4 regions of the Priestia sp. HNGD-A6 genome follow, and region 1 is predicted to be linked to each of the others. Evidence: riboswitches for the same ligand, from Rfam matches in the RefSeq annotation. Region 1 holds a riboswitch; each other region holds the start of a gene.
The links. A riboswitch is a leader RNA that binds a small molecule or an ion and turns the genes downstream of it on or off. The one in region 1 is predicted to bind cyclic di-AMP.

Region 1 (4,828 bases):
TTATTGTGGTAGGGGCAGGACCCGCTGGGATTTTTACTTGCTATGAGCTAACGTTAAAATTACCGGAAGCAACTATTTTATTAATCGATAAAGGACACGATATCTATCGACGTAATTGTCCGATTCTTCAGAAAAAAATTGAAAAATGTCCGCCTGCAGTTGGCAGAAAAGAGTTTGCTGGCTGTTTGCCTGCTTGTTCTATCACAAATGGTTTCGGTGGAGCCGGCGCATATTCAGACGGGAAGTTTAATATCACCAGTGAATTTGGAGGCTGGATGACGGATTATCTGTCTGAATCACAGGTGGTAGATTTAATTAAATACGTGGATGAAATTAATTTAAAACACGGAGCAACCGATACGATTACGGATCCGTTAACTGATAAAGTTCGTGAAATTGAAAAACGCGGATACGCAGCAGGATTAAAGCTATTGCGTGCCCAAGTGCGTCATTTAGGAACAGAGCAAAATTTAGAAATTTTAAAAAGCATTTATGAATACTTAAAAGAAAAAATTGATATGCAGTATAAAACGGAAGTAGCCGATTTAATAACAGACAAACAAGATGGTCAGCATATCGTGCGCGGTATTGAATTGAAGAATGGTGACAGAATTACGGCTGATAAAGTCGTGGTTTCACCAGGTCGAGACGGCTCGAAGTGGATGAGCGACTTACTAAAAAAACGCCGTTTGAAAATGATTAACAATCAAGTAGACATCGGTGTTCGAGTAGAAACATCTAACGTTGTTATGGAAGAAATCAACAAGCACTTGTACGAAGGGAAATTTATTTACAATACGTCTGTAGGTACAAGAGTCAGAACGTTCTGCAGCAATCCTTCAGGGCATGTGGTAGTAGAGAATCATTCAGGGATTATGTTAGCAAATGGACACGCATACAAAGATCCGAAGCTTGGAAGTCAAAATACGAACTTTGCGCTGCTTGTTTCTCATAAATTTTCGGATCCATTTGATCAGCCGAACGAATATGCGCACGAAGTATCAAGATTAGCTAATATGCTGTCAAACGGAGGCTTAGTTGTTCAAAAGTATGGAGATATTTTAAAGGGGCGCCGTTCAACAGCGAATCGAATTAAAGAAGGCTTTTTAGAACCAACGTTAAAAGAAGCTGTCCCTGGTGATTTGGGTTTAGTGCTTCCATACAATACAATGAAAAGCTTAATTGAAATGACAGAAGCACTGGATCATGTAACGCCTGGGTTAGCATCTGAACATACGCTGTTTTACGGTGTGGAAGCGAAATTTTACTCCGCCCGTCCGAAGTTAAACGATAAGTTTGAAACTGAAATTTCCGGTTTATACGTGGGAGGAGACGGAGCTGGTATTACGCGAGGACTCGCGCAGGCAAGTGCGTGTGGTGTGTGGGTAGCTCGTGACATTGTTGAAAAATTAAAGAATCGTAAAGCAAGTTCTGAACCTGTTACTGTATAAAAAAAGAGGCCGTCACGGCCTCTTTTTTTATGGGTTAAATCAACGAGAGGGAATAAGTAAAAAGTAAAGAACTTGTACCGCTCCAACTCCGATAGTTTTATATGATAATTACCCGCTCCTTTTTTAAAAGATAGTAGGAAATCTATACTTCTATCTTGAGCAGAATTAAGTAGAATAAGGGGAATTGATAGTGTCGATTTCTTCGCATCAATAAAGTCAGTGAAATTTTAAGGAGTGTATATCAAGCAGTACAAGGATAAAATCAACAGTTGGAAAGAGTTATTTTTTTGATAAGTAAAATATTTATGGAAGCAGTAAAGCACATGGATATTAGAATAATTATACATATTTATGAATGGTATTAATGAGAAGAAAGTTCACTTTATAAACTATTTTTTGAATTAATTTTTTATCCATTAGATTGTAAGTCTTGTTAAATAGGTGTTTTTGGTTTATTGAAATATGATGTAAATATTTTAAAATATAACAATTCTCAACTTTTTACGATAAAATCATGCATTATTTTTGAATAAAAACTTGACAGAAACATATAAAATGAATTTTAATTAAAGTAACAATTATTATCATGCAAAAATATTAAAGAAAATTATTTGCTTAATCTCTTTTGCTTTATAAGAGAACGGAGGACCCATATTTGTGCGTAATGTACTTGGGGTGAATCTTGAATGAATCAAGTAGGGTAACTCACATACCCGAATCCGACAGCTAACTCCGTAAGCATTCAGTGAGGGAATAACAGGTCTATGAAACCATGATATTCTCATGGTTTTTTGTATAGCTAAAAATATTCCTAAACTATTAATCTGAAAATTTTTAATATATTGTATATTTTGAGTGTTATCGCCCTCAATGCATGGTAAAATAAGTATGGTAGTTAGAATCATTCTAATATAATTTATTTACGGGAGGTAAATCTATGAAGCTATCGACAAAGATTATTATCGCGCTAATTGCTGGTGCTATTGTAGGAGTGTTAATCAATGCTTTTGCTCCAAGTGCTTTTGCTCCGCTGGACAAGTACTTGTTTACACCGCTTGGCCAAATTTTCTTAAGCTTAATTAAAATGCTTGTTGTACCAATTGTGTTTTTCTCTATCACGTTAGGTGTAGCAGGTTTAGGAGATCCCAAAAAATTAGGAAGAATCGGGGCAAAAACAGTTTCCTACTTCCTAGTGACAACAACCGTTGCAATTATTATCGGTTTAATTTTAGCGTATGCAATTAAACCGGGTACATTTGGATCTTTTGATACACAAAACGCTTCTTTTGAAGCTGAAAAAGCACCACCGGTTGGAGAGACATTCTTAAATATGATTCCAGTCAATCCAATTCAAGCGATGGCTGAAGGGAATATGCTTCAACTTATCGTTTTCTCTATCTTTATCGGTTTTGGTATCACGATGCTTGGAAGTAAAACAAAAGGACTTTACAATTTACTTGAGCAAGGAAATGAATTGATGATGTACCTTGTGAATCTAGTGATGAAGTTTGCTCCGTACGGAACATTTGGGCTTCTTGCAACCGCGGTTGGAAGTCAAGGCTGGCAGGCAATTAAAGCGATGGGGCTATACATGATTGTAGTCGTGCTCGCGCTGTTCATCCATTCAATCGTAACATATGGGGGATCAGTCGCTCTTATGGCCAGACGTAACCCTATTGATTTTTTTAAGGGTTTTGCTCCTGCGATGACAGTTGGATTCAGTACATCAAGCAGTAATGCAACGCTTCCGATTTCAATGAATGTGGCGCAAAAAAATCTTCGTGTCCCCGAGTCTATCAGCAGTTTTGTTCAGCCATTAGGTGCAACTATTAACATGGATGGAACGGCAATTATGCAAGGTGTAGCGACTATTTTTATTGCGCAAGTATACGGGGTTGATCTGTCGTTGGGCGCTCTTGTGACGGTTGTGTTGACAGCGGTGCTTGCTAGTATTGGTACAGCAGGCGTGCCGGGAGTTGGTCTTATTATGCTAGCGATGGTACTGAGTTCGGTTGGCCTGCCTGTAGCAGGTATCGGATTAATTATCGGAATTGATCGCTTGCTTGATATGCTTCGTACGTCTGTAAATATTACAGGAGACGCTGCGTGTGCCGTTATTGTGGCTGAGTCAGAAGCAAAGCGTATCGATAAATCTGTAACGCAATCAGCTTAATATGTGTAAAAGTTCTAGCTATATGCTAGGGCTTTTTTTATTGGCAAGAAACTCTTCTTTTCAGCATACAGTTTAATAAGAGTGTGTGTTTGAAAGGAGAGTGCGGAAATGAATAAAACCCATGTGATAAAGCCGCTGCTCGACGACGACTACCCAGTTATTTCATATGGAAAAGGAATTTATTTGTACGACCAAGATGGAAAAAAGTACATAGATGCTTCGTCAGGGGCAGTTACAGCAAGTATCGGACACGGCGTAAAAGAAATTATTGATGCGATGACGGATCAGGCACAGAAAGTTGCGTTTGTATATCGGTCGCAGTTTACAAGCGATCCGACGGAAGCCTTAGCTAAGAAACTATGTGAATTAAGCAGCAATCATTTCCAGTGGAGCTTTTTTGTTAACAGCGGGACAGAAGCGACTGAAACGGCTATGAAAACAGCCATTCAGCATTTTCAAGAGCAAGGAAAGCCAACCAAAACAAAGGTTTTGTCACGCTGGATGAGCTATCACGGTATTACAATAGGAGCGCTGTCTATGTCAGGGCACGTTGGAAGACGAAAACGTTTCTCGTCTTTGCTTGAAGATTATCCTTCGGTTTCACCTCCTTATTGCTATCGATGTCCGTTTCATCAAACCTATCCATCCTGTAATCTTGCTTGTGCACACGAATTGGAAACAGTTATCAAACGAACCGGCCCTGAACATATTGCTGCTTTTATTACAGAGCCCATTGTAGGAGCTGCCGGAGCAGCTCTTACACCTCCACCCGGTTATTATGAAGTGATAAGAGAAATTTGTGATAAATATGATGTGTTATGGATAGCCGATGAAGTCATGACTGGAGTTGGGCGTACAGGCGTGATGTTTGCATATGAGCACTGGGGAGCTAAACCAGACATCATGACGCTTGGAAAAGGAGTGGGAGCAGGATATACACCGATAGCCGTTACGTTAGCTAGCAGCAAAACGATTGAACCTATCATGAACGGATCCAAATTAATTATGAGCGGCCATACGCTAAGCGCTAATCCGCTGTCAGCGGCTGTAGGGCTAGCTGTCTTAGCCTATATTGAAAAGAACGATCTTGTTCAACAAGTAGCGCTGAAAGGAGCCTATTTAGTAAAAAAATTGAAGGAGCTTCAACTTCTGTACCCTATCATTGGTGATATTCGTGGCAAAGGCTTACTGGTTGGTCTTGAGC
Region 2 (4,828 bases), 130 kb from region 1:
AGAAGTGTCACTTTCAAACGGACAAAAAGAAAAAGCTAAAATTGTCGGAGCTGACGCGCTAACGGATTTAGCGGTGCTTGAAATGTCCGACAAAAATGTTGAACAAGTGGCGAAGTTCGGAAAATCATCAGATTTAGTGGCGGGTGAAACGGTTCTTGCAATCGGAAACCCTCTTGGTGAACAATTTTCTCGCACGGTCACACAAGGTATCGTGAGCGCAGCAAAACGCTCTGTCCCTATTTCAGAGAATTGGAACGTAGATGCAATTCAAACGGATGCGGCGATTAATCCAGGAAACAGCGGCGGTGCCTTGATCAATTCTTCCGGTGAAGTAGTTGGTATCAACAGTATGAAAATTTCAGAAGACAATGTAGAAGGAATCGGCTTTGCTCTTCCAAGTGATGAAGTGCAGCCAACAATTGAACAGCTGATGAAAAACGGAAAAATAACGCGTCCATATATGGGGGTAGGTCTTCAAGATGTAGGTCAGCTTTCAGCTGCAACAAAACAAGATCAGCTAGGCCTAACAAGCGATACGTCTGAAGGAGTTGTCGTAACGACGGTTGAACCATTCTCTTCTGCTTCTGATGCTGGTTTACAATCAAAAGACGTGATTGTTGCCATCGATGGAAATGAAGTCAAAACATCCAGTGATTTACGTCAATATCTATACACAAAACGCAAAGTAGGAGACACGGTAAAATTAGACGTGTACCGAAATGGAAAAAAACAAACTATTTCTCTGAAGCTTTCAGAGCAGCAGGATAACAATGGATGAGTTCAGCACCGTTAAAGCTGCTGCTAGCAGTATTAACAGCGTTCGGATTTTTAACAGGCTGCGGAGGGAAGCATTCAAACACGATGTTTCCTTCTGTAGAAATTAGTCAGCTATCTTCTGCTAAAGAAGTGGCAGCGTATGAAGGAGGAAAGGTGACAGGAGCTGAATTCAATCGTTTTTTAGCAGTTGAAGGGTTCTTAAATCCCGATGCTCCGCTAAATGATACAAGCTACCGCAAAGAGTTGTTGCGGCAGCTTGTCATGCAAAAAATCTTAATTTCGCATCTAAAGACAAGTGACAGGGTACAGAAAAAAGTCGAGGATATGTGGAAACAAATCAAACGTTCATATGACGAAGATACAAGAAAACAAGGCTATGAAGTCTTGCACATTCGTTCTAGCGATGTAACTAAACAGCTAATAAATCAGTTTAAATTAGAAGAATATTTCCGTAAACAAATTACGTCTGATGAACTAGACGCTTACTATACACGTATTGAGAATGATGTAACGCGCGTATCTTTTTCGCAGCTAACTTTTACAACTTTACATGATGCCGAGACCGTTGCGGCTGAGCTGCAAAAAGGAACATCGCTTCAAGACGTTCAAAAAAAATATGCTGATGTCCAGACCATCAGCAAAATAGAGAATGATGATAATCTAAAGCTTTCAAGTCTATCTCCCTCTTTTATAGATGTTTTAAAAAAACAGCACATCGGAGAGTGTAGTAAGCCCATTAAAATGGGTAAAGTCTATTATATTCTTATTTTAAAACAAAAAGATAAAAAAACGGAATCAGAAGTCAAAGAAGAAATGATGAAAGAACTTGTTTTGAATCATATCAACCGGTATATCCAGGATCAACTGCCAAGGTTTCACGTGACTTTCAACCTTAGGTAGTTCCCTTTTATATAGATTGATTGTTTTCAAAAAACAAGCAGGTAAAAGAGCTTTCTATTAATAGAGAGCTCTTTTACATTTTTAAGTAGACAGAAATGTCGGTACCTGATAGAATGAAGTTGTAAAACTTTCATTATTCGGAAAATTTATACCCTCCAGCTTTGGAGGGTTATTTTTTATGCTTTTGGACGAATAAAAGAGGCTAGGACAGAAGTAGTTTAGTGGAAAGAAGATCCGAACGATGAATCGTTCGGATCTTTTCGTTAGTACGGTGAACGTATGTTTCAATCACTTTTCATCTTTTAAATGACTCAATAATGCAGAAGACATCTCCACGTGAGAAAGGGCGATGTGTGAAATCGTTTTGGCATAAGGTGTAATTTCGTTAATAAATTGCTCGAGTACGTGCAGGTGAGGAAGCTGAAGCTTTGTAATGAAGCAAGCCTGTCCGGCGATGCGTTCACAGAATAAAGCATAGGGATACTGAGAAATAAATCGTTTAAAACGCTCGTGCTCTCCGTTTTTCATGGTTACTTCAATAAAACACGAGACGGGCAACTGCAGCTTTTCATAATCAATATCGATTGTATATCCTTTTATAATACCAAAGCTCTCTAGCTGTCTTACTCGCTCTGCCACTGAAGGAGGAGACAGGTTAATTTGTTTTCCTAGCTCTCTTAAGGAAAGACGGCTGTTTTGCTGCAGTGCCTGCAAAATCGATAAATCAATTTCATCAATTTTCAATTGAAAACCTTCTTTCATATTAATGTTTCATTTGATTAGTAATAGCAGATAATATGTTTTATTTGTTATCTGAAATCTCCATTTTTCTTACTATAATAATTAAAAAGGAGTGAGTAAAAAATGGCAAGAGTTTTGTTAACAAACGAAGAGGGAACAAATTTTGAAAAAGCACTGAACTTAATTCCAGATGTAAAAAGGTTGTATGATGAGCTATACGACAAGCTTTGGAACAGTGATATAGTAAAAAGAGAGACTAAGGAAAAAATCAGGCTTTATCTAGCAGGTGTTAACGGCTGTGAGACGTGTATGAGCATGTCATATGTAGGCGATAAGACGCTTAATCAAAAAGTGTTAAGAGAAAAAGAGCTGGAAGAAAAAGATCGACTGCTGTTTCGATTTATAGATGTATACCGAGTGCGTCCAAGGGATTTGACGGATGCTGATATGGATCAATTAAAGAAATTTTACAGTGATACGCAGCTATTAGAGCTTTTGGCTGTTATTAATTTGTTTGATCAATTTCACAAACTGATTGTCAGTTTAGATTTATATGATTTTTGCAGTTTGCAGCGCAAGTGATGTCTTCCCTAAAAATATCTTGACAGACAAAATCCACAGGAGTAAGATAGCTTTCGTGAAGTGAAACGTATCATGAATCGAATCGATTATTCTAAAAAATAGATCATAGACATTTGAATAAAAATCGCTTAATCCATTACGGAGCGGAGGACCCATTATTTACGCACATATTGTGCTCCGGGGTGAATCCTTAAAAAGGTAGGGTTACTCTTAAAACCCGAACCCGACAGCTAACTTCGCAAGCGTTTTGAGGGGGAAGAGTGTGAAAAAACACAGGAGCCTTCCTGTGTTTTTTTGCGCTTTTTTTAAGAAAAACATGTAATTTTTTAGAAAAAGTATAAGCTAAGAGAACACACAGCAGTTGAAGAAAGGAATAAATACATTATGAAAAAACAGTTTGCTGTATTGGGATTAGGTCGTTTTGGAGGCAGTTTGGTTGAAGAGTTTGCTAATTTGGATGTGGATGTGCTCGCTATCGACCGCAATCAGGAGGTAGTAAAGAAATATAGCAACTCAGCTACATATGTCGTGCAAGCGAACGCAATTGATGAAGCTAGCTTAAAAGGGCTAGGCATTCGTAACGTTGATCATGCTCTTATTTCGTTTGGAGACGATATCGAAGCAAGCGTGCTTGCAACGATGCTTTTAAAAGATATGGGCGTTAAGCAAGTATGGGTAAAAGCGGTGAATATGTATCATCAAAAAGTGCTGGAGAAAATAGGAGCGGACAAAGTCATTCACCCTGAGCGCGATATTGCGAAGCGTATTGCTCATCACGTGGTGTCAGAAAAAATCATTGATTACATTGAACTGTCAAAGGATTATAGTATTGTCGAAATTGTCGCTTCTAAAAAGCTTCATAATAAAACGCTGTTTGATTTAAATATCCGTGCCAAGTACGGCTGCAATATTATCGGCTTTCAGCGAAAAGACGGGGAAATGGTGATTTCGCCTACCGCGCATGAAATAATTGAACAAGGAGATATGCTGATTGTTATCGGACATAATCGCGATTTAAACCGTTTTGAAGAAGAAGGAGTTTAACTCATGAAAAAACAAATCATTAAACTAACTCCTCCGCAGCTTCTTGTTTCCATTTTTGGCGGAGGAATTATTATTGGTGCTCTTCTATTGATGATGCCTTTTTCTACTACTGAGCCAATCCGGTGGGTAGACGCCCTTTTTACATCTACTTCCGCTATGACAGTGACCGGCTTAGCCGTCGTAGATACAGGTACGCGTTTTACCGTCATCGGTCAAACCATTATTATGCTGTTAATTCAAATAGGCGGTCTTGGCATTATGTCATTTGCCGTGCTGATTTTTATGATGCTAGGTAAAAAAATTGGATTTAAAGAGCGTATGCTCGTTCAGCAGGCATTAAATCAGACGAGCGTCGGTGGAGTTGTGCTGCTAGTTAAAAGGTTGTTCATCTTTTCATTTTTAATTGAGTTTGTTGCACTGATCTTTTTAGCGATACGCTGGGTTCCGGAATTCGGATGGTCTAAGGGGCTGTTCTTTAGCTTGTTTCATTCGATTTCGGCTTTTAATAACGCAGGGTTCGGACTACTGTCTGATAACTTAGTTCAGTATGTAGGAGATCCTATTATTAACATCACGATTTCTTTTCTCTTTATTATTGGTGGGTTAGGGTTTACCGTCCTTGCTGATATGTGGGTGAAAAAATCGTATAAAAAACTAACGCTGCATTCAAAAATTATGATTATCAGCACGTTCGCCATTAACGTGATTGCCATGCTTTTTATTTTTTTCTTAGAGTACAGCAATTCGCATACGCTCGGAAATTTATCATTAGGAGACAAAGTAT
Region 3 (4,828 bases), 850 kb from region 1:
ATTCCGTTTATTCATTATGATCCTCCGCTTTCTTGATTACAGTGTTAAATACTCAGCAACCGGCCCAAGCACAAGCACGGGGAAAAACGTAAGTGCTCCTACAATAACGGTAGTTCCAATTAAAATGCCGCTAAATAAAGACGTATCCGTTTTAAATGTTCCAGGTGTTTCGGGAACAAGCTGCTTAGATGCTAGTGAGCTCGATACCGCCAGCATTGTAATTAGTCCGAAGTAGCGTCCAATATACATAACAATTCCCGTAGAAATGTTCCAAAACGGCGTTGCGTCACCGAGTCCTTCAAAACCGGACCCATTGTTTGCTGCTGACGACGTAAATTCATACAGTGCCTGACTTAAGCCGTGAAAGCCAGGGTTTGATATACCTTCCATTCCTAAATGAGTAGTGAGCGCTACGGCTGTTCCTCCTAAAATTAGCAGCGGCTGCAGAATAAGCGTCACGGCAATGAGTTTCATTTCTTTTCCTTCAATTTTTTTACCTACGTATTCTGGTGTTCTTCCAACCATTAAACCTGATAAAAATACGGCAATGATGACGTACATCATAACATTCATAAATCCTGCTCCGACACCGCCAAATACGGTATTTAACATCATATTTCCAAGCGTTAATAACCCGGTAAGAGGCGTCAGGGTATCGTGCATGGTGTTGACTGCACCTGTTTCACTTGCTGTCGTCACGATGGCGTAAAGCGTCGACATGCCGACACCAAAACGGACTTCTTTCCCTTCCATATAACCGTTCGCTTCATTTAGATGAAAAGCACCAAGTCTTGGATTGCCTCCCCACTCTGTTACAAACGCTGTGCTTAAAATAACGATAAACAGCATACTCATCGCTACAAACAAGATGCGGCCTTGCTTACGCTGTCCGATCATTTTTCCGTATGTGAAAGGAAGTGCTGTTGGCAATAACAGCATAAGGACGATTTGTAATACATTGCTCAACGCGTTAGGATTTTCAAATGGATGAGCTGAATTGACACCAAAAAATCCCCCTCCGTTGTTTCCTAGCTCTTTGATTGAAAGAAAAGAAGCAACTGGTCCCCTTGCTATTTGCTGCGTTGCTCCTTCTAATGTATGGGCAGTCACAGTCCCGCTTAACGTTTGAGGGACACCTAAAAACGCAAATAAAATGCCTGTTATAAAAGCGATAGGAAGTAAAATACGCGTAATTGACTTTACAAAATCAACAAAAAAGTTTCCCATTTCCTTCCCTGCTAGCCCACGAATAAAAGCGATTGCTACTGCAAGTGCCGTTGCTGGTGCAGCAAACATCATAAATACAATGGCGGCCATCTGCGAGAAATAGGACAAACCTGATTCGCCGCTGTAGTGCTGCAAGTTCGTATTTGTCATAAAACTAATGGCCGTGTTAAAAGCAAGTGCCGGATCCATTCCTTTGATGTGGCTTGGGTTAAACGGCAGTACCCCTTGAAACCGGAAGATAAGGTACACCACAAAAATCATAAACGTATTCGCCAAAACAAGAGCAAATGCATATTGCTTCCACGTCTGATTAAGCCCTTTAATTCCTGCTGCTTTAAACATAACTGTTTCTATCTTTCCTACCAAGCTAGTGTTTTTGTCGTTTGAAAACACATTCGCTATATAAATACCTACGCGCTTTGCAATAAGCGCTACAAAAACAAGCAGCAGCGCAACTGATAGTAGAAAAATCCCCACGTTTTATTCCTCCGCTTATTAAAATTGTTCTGGATTTAACAGTACATATACTAAATAAATTAAAACGAGAACTGAAATACCTAACAAAATGAACGACATGTTCACTTCTCCTCTCTTTCGTCTACTACATGAGACGACCAGCAAATAATTCCGTACATAGCAGCTGTTAATATGGCAAGCGTTCCAAGCATGATCATATCCAAGTTGCTCCCTCCTAACTGTTTCCTAACAAAAATGATAGCTTCTAAGCTTAGTAACTATTGCTTTACATAAACCATCACGTCCAAGAAAGCTAAAGGCGAGACGTGATGCTATTTTTTTCCACTAAAAAACCGCAGAAGAGAGTTCTCTTCCGCGGTTTAATGCACGACAAATAAGCCGTGATTGACACGAATTTTTTACTCCCAAAACGCTTACGGAGTTAGCTGTCGGATTCGGGTTATGGAAGTAACCCTACTCAGTTAAGAGATTCACCCCTAGTACATACGTACAAAATATTGGGTCCCCCGCTCATAATTGATTAAGCGTATCTTTGTTATTTAATTTTTAGACTTAATAATAGTTTTTACTGCTGCGTTTAAAACTTTGATTAACTAACGTAGACAAATAGCGGTTTGCTAGATCAAAAGATTGCTGATCGCACATGGCCCGATATTCAATCATTTGAATCATTTGCTTAGATAAATGCATCCTGACGCTCCTTTCACCTATATTTTGAAAGGAGCGTACTATCCGCTGTTATAGAAAACGACCACGATTACACCATCCTCTCTCTTAACGCTTACGAAGTTAGCTGACGGGTTCGGGTCAAGAAAGTAACCCTACTCAATTAAGAGATTCACCCCTGATAATTGGGTCCTCCGCTCTTTCCTTCTCTTTCAGAAAAGACTCAGCGTTTCACAGTGGAACGTTTCATGAGAGTAATCTTACTCCTGTTAAAATTTACTGTCAACAACATTTTTTGAAATTTTAAAAGCTTTATTTTTCTATATTTATTCATTATTTTAAAATAATAATTTCAGAAGAAAAAAGCGTTCTTATCGAGGAGATAAGAACGCTTTTTTTAGCTCATTTTCTCAATTTCATTTACAAGAATTGAAATGGCATCCGTTTTTGTTGCTTCACGCATTGTACGCTTCATCGTACTTGCCTGCTGCTGAAGCTCATTTACTTCACGCAAAAACAGTTCTTTTGTTAACTGCTCTTCTTCTACAACCATACAGTAGCCTTTTTTCTTAAAGGATTGTGCATTTAAAATTTGATCTCCGCGACTCTGTGCTTTTGATAAAGGAATAATCATCATCGGTTTATGAAGAGCTAAAAACTCAAAAATGGCATTGGATCCGCCGCGTGTAATCACATAATCAGTTGCCGCTAGAACATCAGGAAGCTGTTCGTTTACGTATTCTAACTGACGGTATCCCGACTCTTTTTCAAGGCTTGTATCAATATTGCCTTTTCCGCAAAGGTGTACAATTTGGAATTTCTTTTGCAGTTCAGGCAAAGACTCTCGAACGATTTCATTAATACGGCGTGCTCCTAAACTTCCGCCCATAATCGTTAAAATGGGGCGCTTATCATAAAAGCGTAGCCAGCTTTCCCCGTTCGCTGCGCTTCCGCTAAATAGCTCTTTTCGAATAGGTGAACCAACAACCTGCACTTTTTCTTTTGGAAAGTAGTTTGCGGCTTCATCAAAAGAAGTGAAAATTTTAGTGGCAAATTTCTGCGCAATTTTATTTGCCAGTCCCGGTGTTAAATCACTTTCATGAATGAACACGGGAATGTTTAAAGATTTAGCAGCCATTACCACAGGAACTGTGACGAAACCCCCTTTTGAAAAAACAAGAGAAGGCTTTAACTTTTTCAGCACGCGACGTGCATCGCCAACCCCTTTTGCTACTCGAAATACATCTTTTACATTTTCCATATCTACGTATCGACGCAGCTTCCCGCTTGAAATCGCATGATATGGAACGTTTAATTTTGTAATTAATTCTTTCTCAATACCATTGTGAGAACCGACATAATGGATATCCCATTTTTCACTGTCTAATTCTTTCATGATGGCAATGTTTGGTGTTACGTGTCCAGCTGTTCCGCCTCCGGTAAAAACGATAACTTGCTTACTCATTTTTTCTTCCTCTCTTTACTTCACTTAATCGATCTGTTTTGACATCAATTTTTATCTGATCTTTTTAGCATGCAATCTGACATGTAAAACGATGGTTTTATTATAGCATTTTTCTTTTTACATATGTATGATAAGGCGTATAAAAGCATGCTATACTTTTCATAAGGAGTGATGATAATGAACAAATCTGTACCTGCAGTAAAAGGTGACACAGTGGATTCCGAAACGCGCTGTACGCACTATCATACGGATAAAGATATTATTGCAATAAAATTTTATTGCTGTCATACATATTATCCATGCTATCAATGTCATAACGCACATGCGGATCACGACATTAAAAGATGGCCAAAATCTATGTTTAATGAAAAAGCTATTCTTTGCGGAGTATGTAAACATGAGCTCTCAATTAATGAATACTTAACCTGTAACTCGACTTGCCCTCACTGTCGTTCTTCTTTTAATCCTGGATGCAGCCTGCATGGACACATTTATTTTGAACAAAAAAGCTGAACAAAACATCGTTCAGCTTTTAAAATAATTGCTCATCTATATTGATAATGGAAGGAAGCAGACCTGGGAACAGTTCCTCAAGTTCTTCTAAACGCAAGGAATAATAGTGCTGCGTACCTTCTATACGTAGTTTAATAATTCCAGCTTCGCGAAGTACTTTAATATGATGTGATAGCGTTGATTTTGATACATTTAATTTTTGATAATACGAACAGGTCTGCTCCTTTCTTGTCGCTAAACACTGTACAATTCGCAGCCGGTTAGGATCACTCAATGCATGTAAAATAGGCGTTAATTTAATTTCAGATTTCGGTGGTTGATAAGGTTTTCTCATGCTTAAAATATAACACAGCTTCTTTTGTGTATCAATGTTCGATAACTTTCGAACTAAATTCCTTGCACTGTTATTTAATCGGTGTTATAGTTTCATTGTTCGATGATATTCGAACTTATCTTCATTTTAATCGTAAATTGAATGAA
Region 4 (4,828 bases), 1.6 Mb from region 1:
ACACTAAAGAAAAATAGTCTAGATGATTCATTTTTAGCTAAGGGACCAGAATTTATACCGAACATAGTGACTGCTTTTTAAAATAAATAAAAGCTGATATCGTGTTTTTTGGTTGTAGCATGTAAGCTTTTTATTACAAATTATTAAAGATTCTTATCTTTTTGCAAATACACATTGTATTTCATAGTTTTAACAATTATGATAAAAAAGCAAGTGTCAAAATAGGAAAATAGTTGAGCATGTAAAACGAAGCGATAAGCTTATTAATTTGAAAGAAAGGCAAGGTACATAGCTTTATGTGGGAAATTATTGTAGCAATCATTTTAGGGATTGTAGAAGGTTTAACAGAGTTTGCTCCTGTTTCGTCAACTGGGCATATGATTATTGTGGATGACCTGTGGTTAAATTCAAAAGAATTATTTTCATCTCCAGTAGCTAATACATTTAAGATTGTTATTCAGCTAGGGTCGATCTTAGCAGTAGTTGTTATTTTTAAAGATCGTTTTATTAATTTATTAGGATTGGGAAAAAAACCAGCTGCTGCAATTGGACCGACAAATCGCTTAAATTTAATGCAGGTAATTGTTGGTTTGTTACCCGCAGGAGTGTTAGGACTTTTGTTTGATGATTACATTGATGAACATTTGTTTTCTTTAAATACGGTGCTAATTGGCTTAGTGGTCGGAGCTGTATTAATGATTCTAGCAGATTTGTTTGGACCTAAACGTCCGCGTGTAGAGACGGTGGACCAAATGTCTTATGGACAAGCACTAGGTATAGGACTGTTTCAATGTATTGCTCTTTGGCCAGGTTTTTCTCGTTCAGGCTCAACGATTTCAGGAGGGGTTCTTCTTGGAATGAGCCATAAGGCAGCCGCAGATTTTACATTTATTATGGCAGTGCCAATTATGGCAGGAGCAAGTGGACTTTCATTGGTTAAAAACTGGCAATATTTCACATCAGATGCACTACCGTTTTTTATTGCTGGTTTTATCAGCGCCTTTATTTTTGCGCTTATATCGATTCGCTTCTTCTTAAAATTAATCAACCGCATTAAATTAGTTCCGTTTGCCATTTATCGAATTGTCTTAGCGGCTATTCTATATTTTGTATTTTTATAAAATAAATAAGCGTATTTTATAGCCATTTAAACTTCTGATAAAGACTTAAAAAGCAAGAAAAAGCTATTGCAACATTGCAATAGCTTTTTTGCATAAATATATATTATTGTCTTTTGAAAGCGTTTTATAAACATGGGTATTGACAAAACGTGTCGAAAAATAGTAAATTAATATTTGTGCAGTATAAAGTTAAGTAAAAGTAAGACTTCTGTTTAGTTTTATTGACTGTAAAAAACGTATGACAACGTATAGATCGTTTTAATTTTATAAAAATTGAATAATAAGCTTAATCGTATAGAGCGGGGGAATCATTATCGGCAGTAAAGCTGCCTTGGGGTGAATCCTTACAAAAGGTAGGAAACTCTCAATTCCGAATCCGACAGTTAACCTCGTTTGCTTTATTGAGAGAAAGAGCCCAAAATAGCGTAAGTAAAAGGCTGTTCTTTCTTAAGAATAGTCTTTTTTGTTTTTTCAGAAAAGTATATACAAATGTCATACATCTTTGGGGAGGTACATCTATGAAAAAAATTCGTTTTGGTTTGGCTACGCAGATTTTTACCGGTTTAATCCTCGGTGTTCTTGTAGGAGTAATTTGGTTTAACGATCCGCGTGTAGTAACATACCTACAGCCGCTAGGAGACCTATTTTTAAGATTAATTAAGATGATTGTTATTCCAATTGTTATCTCAAGCTTAGTCGTTGGAGTTGCAGGAGCAGGAAGCGGTAAACAGGTCGGAAAGCTCGGCGTTAAAACCATTCTCTATTTTGAAATTATTACGACTTTTGCAATTATAATCGGTGTATTGGTTGCTAATATTTTTCATCCTGGGCAAGGTGTAGACATTCATTCAGCACAGAAGAGTGATATTTCACAATACGTTGAAACATCCAAACAGCAAGAAGGAAAGTCAGTGGCTGAAACATTCTTACACATTGTTCCGACAAACTTTTTCCAGTCAATTGTTGAAGGGGACATGCTAGCAATTATCTTCTTTACAGTATTGTTCGCACTTGGAGTAGCGGCAATTGGAGAAAGAGGAAAGCCTGTTGTTCAATTCTTTGACGGCGTTTCTCACGCAATGTTTCACGTGGTAAACCTAGTAATGAAAGTGGCTCCGATTGGAGTATTTGCTTTAATTGGTGTCACAGTTTCGAAATTCGGTTTAGAGTCACTCCTTTCATTAGGAAAGCTTGTTATCTTAGTTTACTTAGCGTTAATTTTCTTCCTACTTGTTGTATTAGGAGGAATTGCGAAATGGGCAGGAATTAACATTTTCCACTTATTCCGCTATATGAAAGATGAACTGTTGTTAGCATACAGTACATCTAGTTCTGAGACAGTTCTTCCGCGTATTATGGAAAAGCTTGAAAAGATGGGCTGTCCAAAAGCTATCGTATCGTTCGTTGTACCAATTGGTTATACATTTAACCTAGATGGTTCTGTTCTTTATCAAGCGATTGCAGCGTTATTCTTAGCGCAAGTGTATGGTATTGATTTAACGATCGTTCAACAGCTGACGCTCATTCTTGTATTGATGGTTACATCTAAAGGAATGGCTGCAGTGCCAGGAACATCATTTGTTGTATTACTAGCTACTCTTGGAACAATCGGCGTTCCGGCAGAAGGATTAGCCTTCATTGCGGGAGTAGACAGAATCATGGATATGGCACGTACGGTTGTTAACTTAGTAGGAAACACACTAGCAGCAATTGTGATGTCTAAATCTGAAGGTAAATTTGACCCTAAAAAAGGTACAGAGGTCATGAGAGCCGGCTAATTTATAAATTAAAAAGCTACTTATTCTATTCAAAAAATTAGAATAAGTAGCTTTTTTCATAATAATTCCTTTATTATTATGGAAATTGAACCTATAATATGTAACATCAGGTATAAATATATCCAAATTTTATTCTTACATAAAAGCAGTCACTGGTTCCTTTCTTTATCAATAAATATAGAGATAGCTTAGCTAGTTGGGGGATAGTAGAGTATGTGGAAAAAGCGAATATGGGTCATCGCCTCGATAGTAATCGTATGTTTGTTAATCCCTTACAGTTTACCGATTGTGTTTGCTTTATTAACAGCATTAGCACTTGAGGGTATTGTTCAAAAATTATATCAATCTTTTAAAATGAAGAGAGTCTATGCAGTGCTTATGACCTTCATTTTATATGTTGTTTCGCTCATACTTATTGGATTTTTTATTGTTCGGACAATCGTTACGCAAGTGGTAGCTCTTTCAAAAATAGCGCCTTCATTTGTAAAAGAAATCTATGAAACCGCAATTTATCCAACTATTATTAAGTGGAAGTACTATTCAAACGCTCTTCCTACGGAAGTGATTTCTTCTATCGAGCGCACGCTTGAAAAAACCGTAAATTCATTAGATTCTCTATTAAAAAGTACGGTAGAAATCATCATTAGCTTTGCCGCTACTGTTCCTGGGTTTCTATTAGAGTTTCTTATTTATTTAGTAGCGCTTGTATTTATCAGCCTTGAGCTGCCTGCTATTAAAAATAAAATTAAGTCATTTTTAACAGAAGAAACGAAATATAAGCTACAAGTTGTCATCACTCAGCTTATCCAAGCGGGGGTTGGTTTTATTAAGGCACAAATTATTTTAAGTGTCATGACGTTTGTAATGGCTTATGTAGGGCTTTGGCTATTAGATGTTCCGTATACCGCGCTGCTTAGTTTATTAATTGTAATTGTCGATATCTTACCAATCCTTGGGACAGGCTCGGTGCTCGTTCCATGGGGGATTTTTGCTCTTACGCAAGGACATGACTCATTAGCAATCGGCTTATTTATTCTATTTGGAGTCATTACGGTAGTAAGACGTGTAGTAGAACCAAAAGTATTTTCTACAAATATGGGTATTTCACCTTTGGCTGCATTAGTTAGTTTGTACATTGGATTTAAACTTTTAGGTTTTGTCGGGTTGTTTTTAGGACCGGCTTTAGTTATTTTATACGATGCTCTTCGTAAAGTAGGTATTATTCAAATTAACTTTAAACTATAAAAGCGCTGGATAAAACTAGCGCTTTTTTTTATTGAAACTTTTGTAGTACGTCATACGTAAAGAGGGAAAGGAAAAAACTATGTCGCGTTGGTTTTTATCTATCAATCGGCTAAATTATAGTTTTGCAGTCTTAGATTTAATGACATGAGGAGGAGAATTTTTGTTAGAGTCGGTTTTACTTTCTTTAATTGAAGCGCTAAAACAGCTCTCTTATTTTGGCGTAATTTTAGCATTAACGTTTGAGTTTGTCCCCGCAGAGCTTGTTTTACCTTTAGTAGGGTATTGGGTGTACCAAGGTGATATGAACTTGTATCTGGCTATCCTTGCAGGTACAGTAGGCGGTGTGTGTGGACCGTTGACTCTTTATGCACTGGGACGTTACGGTGGACGACCGCTAGTTTTAAAATATGGAAAATATTTTTTGGTGAAAGAAAAAGAAATTGACGCTGCCGATCGCTTTTTTAATAAGTACGGCAGCGGGGTCGCTTTTTTTGGACGGTTTATTCCAGGAGTGCGTACGGCTATCTCTTTTCCATGCGGGATGGCAAAAATGAATGTATGGCTGTTTTCTATTTACACATTTGTTGCGATGCTTCCAGTAACGGCTATTTACGTATATTTAGGATATAAGTTAGGACCTAAGTGGAAAGAGGTGGGTCCGATTGTGTCTCAATACATGCAGCC

Region 2: it holds a riboswitch for cyclic di-AMP, as region 1 does, so the genes downstream of both, SCI76_RS21035 (TrkA family potassium uptake protein) here and SCI76_RS20340 (dicarboxylate/amino acid:cation symporter) in region 1, are expected to answer to the same signal.
Region 3: it holds a riboswitch for cyclic di-AMP, as region 1 does, so the genes downstream of both, kdpF (K(+)-transporting ATPase subunit F) here and SCI76_RS20340 (dicarboxylate/amino acid:cation symporter) in region 1, are expected to answer to the same signal.
Region 4: it holds a riboswitch for cyclic di-AMP, as region 1 does, so the genes downstream of both, SCI76_RS11785 (cation:dicarboxylate symporter family transporter) here and SCI76_RS20340 (dicarboxylate/amino acid:cation symporter) in region 1, are expected to answer to the same signal.

The regions. Positions count from the first base shown of each region.
Region 1 is NZ_CP138621.1:3,986,899-3,991,726, forward strand. Features, by position in the region: gene SCI76_RS20335 (NAD(P)/FAD-dependent oxidoreductase) at 1-1,451, shown strand, start outside; cyclic di-AMP (ydaO/yuaA leader) riboswitch at 2,054-2,208, shown strand; gene SCI76_RS20340 (dicarboxylate/amino acid:cation symporter) at 2,389-3,624, shown strand; gene SCI76_RS20345 (aspartate aminotransferase family protein) at 3,733-4,828, shown strand, end outside.
Region 2 is NZ_CP138621.1:4,118,789-4,123,616, forward strand. Features, by position in the region: gene SCI76_RS21015 (S1C family serine protease) at 1-778, shown strand, start outside; gene SCI76_RS21020 (peptidyl-prolyl cis-trans isomerase) at 775-1,677, shown strand; gene SCI76_RS21025 (Lrp/AsnC family transcriptional regulator) at 1,966-2,421, opposite strand; gene SCI76_RS21030 (carboxymuconolactone decarboxylase family protein) at 2,542-3,000, shown strand; cyclic di-AMP (ydaO/yuaA leader) riboswitch at 3,116-3,260, shown strand; gene SCI76_RS21035 (TrkA family potassium uptake protein) at 3,385-4,044, shown strand; gene SCI76_RS21040 (TrkH family potassium uptake protein) at 4,048-4,828, shown strand, end outside.
Region 3 is NZ_CP138621.1:4,833,713-4,838,540, reverse strand. Features, by position in the region: gene kdpB (potassium-transporting ATPase subunit KdpB) at 1-15, opposite strand, end outside; gene kdpA (potassium-transporting ATPase subunit KdpA) at 37-1,698, opposite strand; gene kdpF (K(+)-transporting ATPase subunit F) at 1,723-1,803, opposite strand; cyclic di-AMP (ydaO/yuaA leader) riboswitch at 2,101-2,241, opposite strand; gene SCI76_RS25170 (hypothetical protein) at 2,257-2,394, opposite strand; cyclic di-AMP (ydaO/yuaA leader) riboswitch at 2,467-2,609, opposite strand; gene SCI76_RS25165 (undecaprenyldiphospho-muramoylpentapeptide beta-N-acetylglucosaminyltransferase) at 2,768-3,835, opposite strand; gene SCI76_RS25160 (CHY zinc finger protein) at 4,013-4,348, shown strand; gene SCI76_RS25155 (helix-turn-helix transcriptional regulator) at 4,368-4,682, opposite strand.
Region 4 is NZ_CP138621.1:2,339,920-2,344,747, reverse strand. Features, by position in the region: gene SCI76_RS11790 (undecaprenyl-diphosphate phosphatase) at 297-1,121, shown strand; cyclic di-AMP (ydaO/yuaA leader) riboswitch at 1,395-1,534, shown strand; gene SCI76_RS11785 (cation:dicarboxylate symporter family transporter) at 1,640-2,899, shown strand; gene ytvI (sporulation integral membrane protein YtvI) at 3,113-4,144, shown strand; gene SCI76_RS11775 (DedA family protein) at 4,305-4,828, shown strand, end outside.